3 regions of the Streptomyces sp. NPDC089919 genome follow, and region 2 is predicted to be linked to each of the others. Evidence: riboswitches for the same ligand, from Rfam matches in the RefSeq annotation. Region 2 holds a riboswitch; each other region holds the start of a gene.
The links. A riboswitch is a leader RNA that binds a small molecule or an ion and turns the genes downstream of it on or off. The one in region 2 is predicted to bind thiamine pyrophosphate.
Positions count from the first base shown of each region.

Region 1: linked by a shared signal. The riboswitch ahead of thiC (phosphomethylpyrimidine synthase ThiC) and the one ahead of thiO (glycine oxidase ThiO) in region 2 are both predicted to bind thiamine pyrophosphate.
Region 3: linked by a shared signal. The riboswitch ahead of AB0O40_RS15935 (thiamine ABC transporter substrate-binding protein) and the one ahead of thiO (glycine oxidase ThiO) in region 2 are both predicted to bind thiamine pyrophosphate.

Region 1 is NZ_JBFBGK010000005.1:56,387-58,644, forward strand. It holds gene thiC (phosphomethylpyrimidine synthase ThiC) at 1-1,114, opposite strand, end outside; TPP riboswitch at 1,108-1,260, opposite strand; gene AB0O40_RS03830 (YibE/F family protein) at 1,300-2,258, shown strand, end outside.
Region 2 is NZ_JBFBGK010000177.1:6,152-8,409, reverse strand. It holds gene thiS (sulfur carrier protein ThiS) at 1-142, opposite strand, end outside; gene thiO (glycine oxidase ThiO) at 139-1,365, opposite strand; TPP riboswitch at 1,363-1,475, opposite strand; gene AB0O40_RS36680 (FAD-dependent oxidoreductase) at 1,654-2,258, shown strand, end outside.
Region 3 is NZ_JBFBGK010000032.1:49,580-51,837, reverse strand. It holds gene rlmN (23S rRNA (adenine(2503)-C(2))-methyltransferase RlmN) at 77-1,189, shown strand; TPP riboswitch at 1,210-1,320, shown strand; gene AB0O40_RS15935 (thiamine ABC transporter substrate-binding protein) at 1,407-2,258, shown strand, end outside.

The sequences.
Region 1 (2,258 bases), on a different contig from region 2:
GCGTGCGCAGCTCGGCGAACTGCGCCTCGTCGTTGGCGTCCGCGATGGAGCCGGGGCGCAGGCCGTCGCCCAGCGAGTACGTGACGTCGTACGTCGCGAGGATCTCGCAGAGCTCCTCGAAGTTCGTGTAGAGGAAGTTCTCCTTGTGGTGCGCCAGGCACCACGCGGCCATGATCGAGCCGCCGCGGGAGACGATGCCGGTCTTGCGGCGGGCGGTCAGCGGGACGTACGGCAGCAGCACGCCGGCGTGCACCGTCATGTAGTCCACGCCCTGCTCGGCCTGCTCGATGACCGTGTCCTTGTAGATCTCCCAGGTCAGGTCCTCGGCGCGGCCGTCGACCTTCTCCAGGGCCTGGTACAGGGGCACGGTGCCGATCGGGACCGGGGAGTTGCGCAGCACCCACTCGCGGGTGGTGTGGATGTTGCGGCCGGTGGAGAGGTCCATGACCGTGTCGGCGCCCCACTTGGTCGCCCAGGTCATCTTGTCGACCTCCTCCTCGATGGAGGAGGTGACCGCGGAGTTGCCGATGTTGGCGTTGACCTTCACCAGGAAGCGCTTGCCGATGATCATCGGCTCGATCTCCGGGTGGTTGACGTTCGCCGGGAGCACCGCGCGACCTGCGGCGATCTCCTCGCGGACGACCTCGGGGGAGACGTTCTCGCGGATCGCGACGTACTCCATCTCCGGGGTGATCTCGCCCCGGCGGGCGTACGCGAGCTGCGTGACGGCCTGGCCGCCCCGGCCGCGGCGGGGCTGCCGCGGGCGGCCCGGGAAGACCGCGTCGAGGTTCTTCAGGCCACCGCGCGGCGAGGTGTGCTTGATGCCGTCGTCCTCGGGGCGCACGGGACGGCCCGCGTACTCCTCGGTGTCGCCGCGACCGATGATCCAGTTCTCGCGGAGCGGGGCCAGGCCCCGGCGGACGTCGGTGTCGACGGCGGGGTCGGTGTACGGACCGGACGTGTCGTAGAGCGTGACGTCCTTGCCGTTGGTGAGGTGGACCTGTCGGACGGGCACCCGGAGGTCGGGGCGGGAGCCCACGACGTACCCCTTGTGCCAGCCCGGCGTGCGCTCGTCCTGGCTGGTGGCAGGCGTGCGTGCATCCTGAATGGTCATGAGACCTATCTCCCTACGCCGGCATTACCCGGTAACAGGTTCGGCGGTCGACGCAGCCTCCTCCCGTACCCGCTCGTCGTCCTCGACGCGCGTACGGTGATCAGCGCCCTCTCAGCCCGGTGCTCCGAGCTCCCGCGTTGTGCAAAGGTGCCCCCACGCTAGCGTCATCTGTGTGGCGCTGAACAGTGGGCCCCCTCATCTCTTGCGATGATCGGCCGGTGACCACCTCTCCGCAGCGCCCCAGGAACCCCGGCGACCACCCGGACCACTCCGACCGTGCGGGCCACGACGGGCACTCCGACCACAGTGGCCACGGGCACGGGGGACACGACGGTCACGGGCGCTCCGGACACGGCGGCCATGGAGGTCACGGCGGGCACGGGCACGGAGGCCACGGCGGGCACGGGCACGCGCACAGCCACGGACCGGCCGCGCCCGGCTCCCGGCACCTGCGCAAGGTCATCGCCGCCGTCCTGATCCCCTTCGCCGCGGCCGTGGTCATCGGCATGGCGGTGCTCTGGCCCGGCGGCACCCCCGACCACTCCCGGACCGGCGTCGGCTTCGACCGGCAGACCCAGCAGGGCCAAGTGGTCCGGCTGGAGCGGGTGGACTGCAAGGACGTCAACGCCGCACAGGTCCCGCCGACCGGGGACACCTCCACCCCCGAGGGCCGCGAGGCGGTGCAGTCGCAGAACGGGCAGTGCAAGAAGGCCACCGTCGAGGTGCGCAGCGGCCCCGACCGGGGCCGGACCTTCGTCGAGATCGTCCAGCCGGGCGCGCCCCGGCAGTTGAGCGACGGTCAGGAGGTCGTGGTGGCGTACGCGCCCGACGCTCCGCGGGATCTCCAGTACTCGGTGATCGACGTGAACCGGAAGCTGCCGCTGGCGCTGCTGGCCGGCATCTTCGCGGTGGCGGTGGTGCTGGTCGGCCGGCTGCGCGGGGTCACCGCGCTGATCGCGCTGGTGGTGAGCTTCGCGGTGCTGACGCTGTTCATCCTGCCGGCCATCCTCCAGGGGTCGAACCCGCTGCTGGTGGCGGTGGTCGGGGCCAGCGCGATCATGCTCATCGCGCTGTACATGTGCCACGGCCTGACGGCGCGCACCTCGGTGGCGGTGCTCGGCACCCTGGTCTCGCTGGTGCTGAT
Region 2 (2,258 bases):
CGGGCCACTGCCCGCGCGGCACGACGGTCTCGTTGACGGCCGCGGCCACTCCGGACCGGGCCTCGGTCAAGGTGGCGACCAGGGCCTCCAGCGTGGTCCCGGCCGCGACCTCGCGCGGCTCTCCGTTGACGGACACGGTCATACCAGGGACTCCTCACGTGCGGTGCGGCCGGCCGGCCCGGCGGACGGAGCGCCGGCCGAGAACCGCCGGGGGGTGAACGGCCGCGCCTCCGCGGGCAGTTCGCCGGTGGTCAGGACCTCCGCCAGGGCGTCGCCGGTGACCGGGGTCAGCAGGACGCCGTTGCGGTAGTGCCCGGTGGCCAGGTGCAGCCCGGGCAGCTCGGTCGGGCCGAGCAGCGGGGCGTTGTCGGGGGAGCCCGGGCGCAGGCCCGCCCGGGTCTCGGTGAGCGGGAGTTCGGTGATGCCCGGCACCAGCTCGTGGGCGTCGCGCAGGAGTTCGTACACCCCGCCGGCGGTGACCGTGGTGTCCCAGCCCAGTTCCTCGCTGGTGGCGCCGATGACCAGCTCGCCGTTCTCCCGGGGCACCAGGTAGACCTGGCTGCCGCGGACCACCGCGCGGACCGTCCGGGTCAGGAAGGGCGCGTAGGCCCCCGGTACCCGCAGCCGCAGCACCTGGCCCTTGACCGGACGGATCGGCGGGGCCACCTCCGGCGGCAGCCCGTCCAGCCGGCCGCTGAGGCTGCCGGTGGCGAGGACGACCTGGTCGGCGGCCAGCCGGGTGCCGGAGTCCAGGACCGCCCCGGCGGCCCGGCCGCCGGTGACGGTCAGCCGCTCCACGGCGGCCCGGTGGAAGACCACCCCGGCCCGTGCGCAGGCGGCGAGCAGCGCGGCGGCCAGCCGCCGGGGGTCGACCTGGTGGTCGCCGTCGGCCCGCAGCCCGCCCCGGACGCCCGGCGCCAGCATCGGCTCCAGCCGCCGGCACTCGCGCCCGCTCAGCCACTCCGACTCCAGCCCGCAGCGCCGCTGGAGTGCGTGCAGTTCGCGCAGGTGGGTGCGGTCGTCGGCGTCCAGGGCGACGGCGAGGGTCCCGCAGGCGCGGAAGCCGATGTCCAGCCCCCCGCTGGCCTCGGCCAGCTCGGCGGCGAACTGCGGATAGCGGCGGGCGGAGGCGAGGTTGAGGCCCAGCAGGGTCTCCTCGCCGTAGTGGAGCTCGGTGACCGCGGCGAGCATGCCGGCCGCGACCTGGGCGGCCCCGCCGCCCGGCGCCGGGTCGGCCAGCGCGGTGCGCAGCCCTCGCTGGGCCGCCCGCCAGGCGGTGACCAGGCCGATGATCCCGCCGCCGATGACGAGGACGTCCGATCCCCGCTCGCCGGGCGGACGTCCGGTGGATGTGGATGAGTGCATGGGTGTCCAGCCCCTCCCTTCGCCGGCATGACCCGGATCAGGTTCGTACGGTCGGAGGCCGCGCAGCCTCCCTCTCAGCCCGGTACGTCCGGGCTCCCGCGATAGGTACGCCCGCCAGACTATCCCCCGGCTCGAGTGCGGGTAAGGCCGCCCGGCCGGGGCGCGGGCGGCCGGGCCGCCGGACCCCCATTTCCTGACGGTTCGTCAGATGTATAGGGTGGGACCGTGAGCGAGCAGCTGAGCGGGACGCGGGGGACGGGCCGGGGCGCCGTCATCGTCGGGGCGGGCATGGCCGGGGTGCAGACGGCCGTGGCCCTGCGCGAACAGGGCTGGACGGGACCGGTGACCCTGCTGGGCGCCGAACCGCACCAGCCGTACGACCGGCCACCGCTCTCCAAGGCCGTGCTGCTCGGCAAGGCCGAGGACTCCGCCTTCGACATCGACTTCGAGGCCCTGGCCGTCGAGCTGCGGCTCGGCGTCGAGGTGACCGGCCTGCGCCCGGCCGAGCACGAGCTGGACACCGAAGCCGGCCCGGTCCCGTACGACGTCCTGGTCCTGGCCACCGGCGCCGAGCCGGTCGCCCTGCCCGGCAGCGCCGGCGTCCCGGGCGTCCACCTGCTGCGCACCCTCGACGACGCCGCGCGCCTGGCGCCGGTGCTCGCCGAGGGGCGGGAGATCGTGGTGGTCGGCGCCGGCTGGATCGGCGCCGAGTTCGCCACCGCGGCCCGCGCCGCCGGCTGCGCCGTGACCGTCGTCGAGGCCGCCGACCGCCCGCTGGCCGGCGCCCTGCCCGCCGAGGTGGCCGCCCCGATGGCCCGCTGGTACGAGGAGAGCGGCGCCCGGCTGATCACCGGCGCCCGGGTCGAGCGGGTCGAGGAGGGCGCGGTGCTGCT
Region 3 (2,258 bases), on a different contig from region 2:
CCGACGGGACCGGGTTACCCTGGAAAGGCGCGCTGCTTCTTGCGGCGCGCCTTTCGTCTTACGAGGAGTACCTGCCATGGCCCGCCCCGTCCCGGGAGAACTGACCTTCGTCGCGCCCAAGGGAGCGAAGAAGCCGCCCCGGCACCTGGCCGACCTCACGCCGGCCGAGCGGCGCGAGGCGGTGGCCGCGATCGGCGAGAAGCCGTTCCGCGCCAAGCAGCTCTCCACCCACTACTTCGCGCGCTACGCGCACGACCCGGCCGAGTGGACCGACATCCCGGCCGGCTCCCGGGAGAAGCTCCAGCAGGAGCTGCTGCCGGACCTCATGTCCGTCATCCGGCACATCAGCTGCGACGACGACACCACCCGCAAGACCCTGTGGAAGCTGCACGACGGCACCCTCGTCGAGTCCGTGCTGATGCGCTACCCCGACCGGGTGACGATGTGCATCTCCTCCCAGGCCGGCTGCGGCATGAACTGCCCGTTCTGCGCCACCGGCCAGGCGGGCCTGGACCGCAACCTGTCCACCGCCGAGATCGTGCACCAGATCGTCGACGGCATGCGGGCACTGCGGGACGGCGAGGTGCCCGGCGGCCCGGCCCGGCTCTCCAACATCGTCTTCATGGGCATGGGCGAGCCGCTGGCCAACTACAAGCGCGTGGTCGGCGCCATCCGCCGGCTCACCGACCCCGAGCCCGACGGCCTGGGCCTGTCCCAGCGGGGCATCACCGTCTCCACCGTCGGCCTGGTCCCGGCGATGCTGCGGTTCGCCGACGAGGGCTTCAAGTGCCGCCTCGCGGTCTCGCTGCACGCCCCCGACGACGAGCTGCGCGACACCCTCGTGCCCGTGAACACCCGCTGGAAGGTCCGCGAGGTCCTGGACGCGGCCTGGGAGTACGCGGAGAAGTCCGGCCGCCGCATCTCCATCGAGTACGCGCTGATCCGCGACATCAACGACCAGGCCTGGCGGGGCGACCTGCTCGGCCGGCTGCTCAAGGGCAAGCGGGTGCACGTCAACCTGATCCCGCTGAACCCCACCCCCGGCTCCAAGTGGACCGCCTCCCGGCCCGAGGACGAGCGGGCCTTCGTCCAGGCGATCGCCAACCACGGCGTGCCGGTCACCGTCCGCGACACCCGGGGCCAGGAGATCGACGGAGCGTGCGGTCAGCTCGCGGCCAGCGAGCGGTAACCTGGCTCCCGTACATCTGCATATTCCGACAGGGGAGCGCCACAGCGCTGAGAGTGCGGGCACCGTCAAGCCGCAGACCCTCTGAACCTCGCCCGGGTCATTCCGGGTAGGAAGTTCGGTCATCACCTCAAGCTGTTGCGCCCTGCCCCGGCGTCCGCTCCTGATGAGCGCCGGGGCCGGGCCGCGTCTTCTCCTGGTCACTCCAGGAGGAATTTTCGTGAGCACCACCAAGAAGATGGCGGGCGCGGCGCTGGTCGCCGCCCTGGGCGTGTCGACGCTCACCGCCTGCGGCGGCGACGGCAAGGACAAGGCCGGGGCGGGCGAGTCGCCGAAGTCCACGACCGTCACCCTCGTCAGCCACGACTCCTTCAACGCCACCCCGGCGGTCCTGAAGGAGTTCGAGAAGCAGAGCGGCTACACCGTCAAGATCCTCAAGAGCGGGGACGCGGGCGCGGCGCTCAACCAGGAGATCCTCACCAAGGGCTCCCCGCGCGGGGACGTCTTCTTCGGCGTGGACAACACCCTGCTCTCGCGCGCCCTCGACAACGGCGTCTTCACCCCGTACGAGGCCAAGGGCCTGGCCGGGATCCCGGACGAGTACCAGCTCGACAAGGCGCAGCACCGGGTCACCCCGGTCGACTCCGGCGACATCTGCGTCAACTACGACAAGAAGTACTTCGCCGACAAGAAGCTGGCGCCCCCGGTCACCCTCGACGACCTGGTCAAGCCGGCGTACAAGAACCTCCTGGTCACCGAGAACGCCGCGACCTCCTCGCCCGGCCTCGGCTTCCTGCTGGCCTCCGTCGGCAAGTACGGCGAGCAGGGCTGGCAGGACTACTGGAGCAAGCTCAAGGCCAACGGCGTCGAGGTGGTCGACGGCTGGGAGCAGGCCTACAACGAGCGCTTCTCCGGCTCCGCCGGCGGCAAGAAGGCCAAGGCCGACCGCCCGCTGGTGGTCTCCTACGCCTCCAGCCCGCCGGTCGAGGTGCTGTACTCCGAGCCCCAGCCGGCCACCGCGCCGACCGGGGTGGCCACCGGCACCTGCTTCCGGCAGACCGAGTTCGCCGGC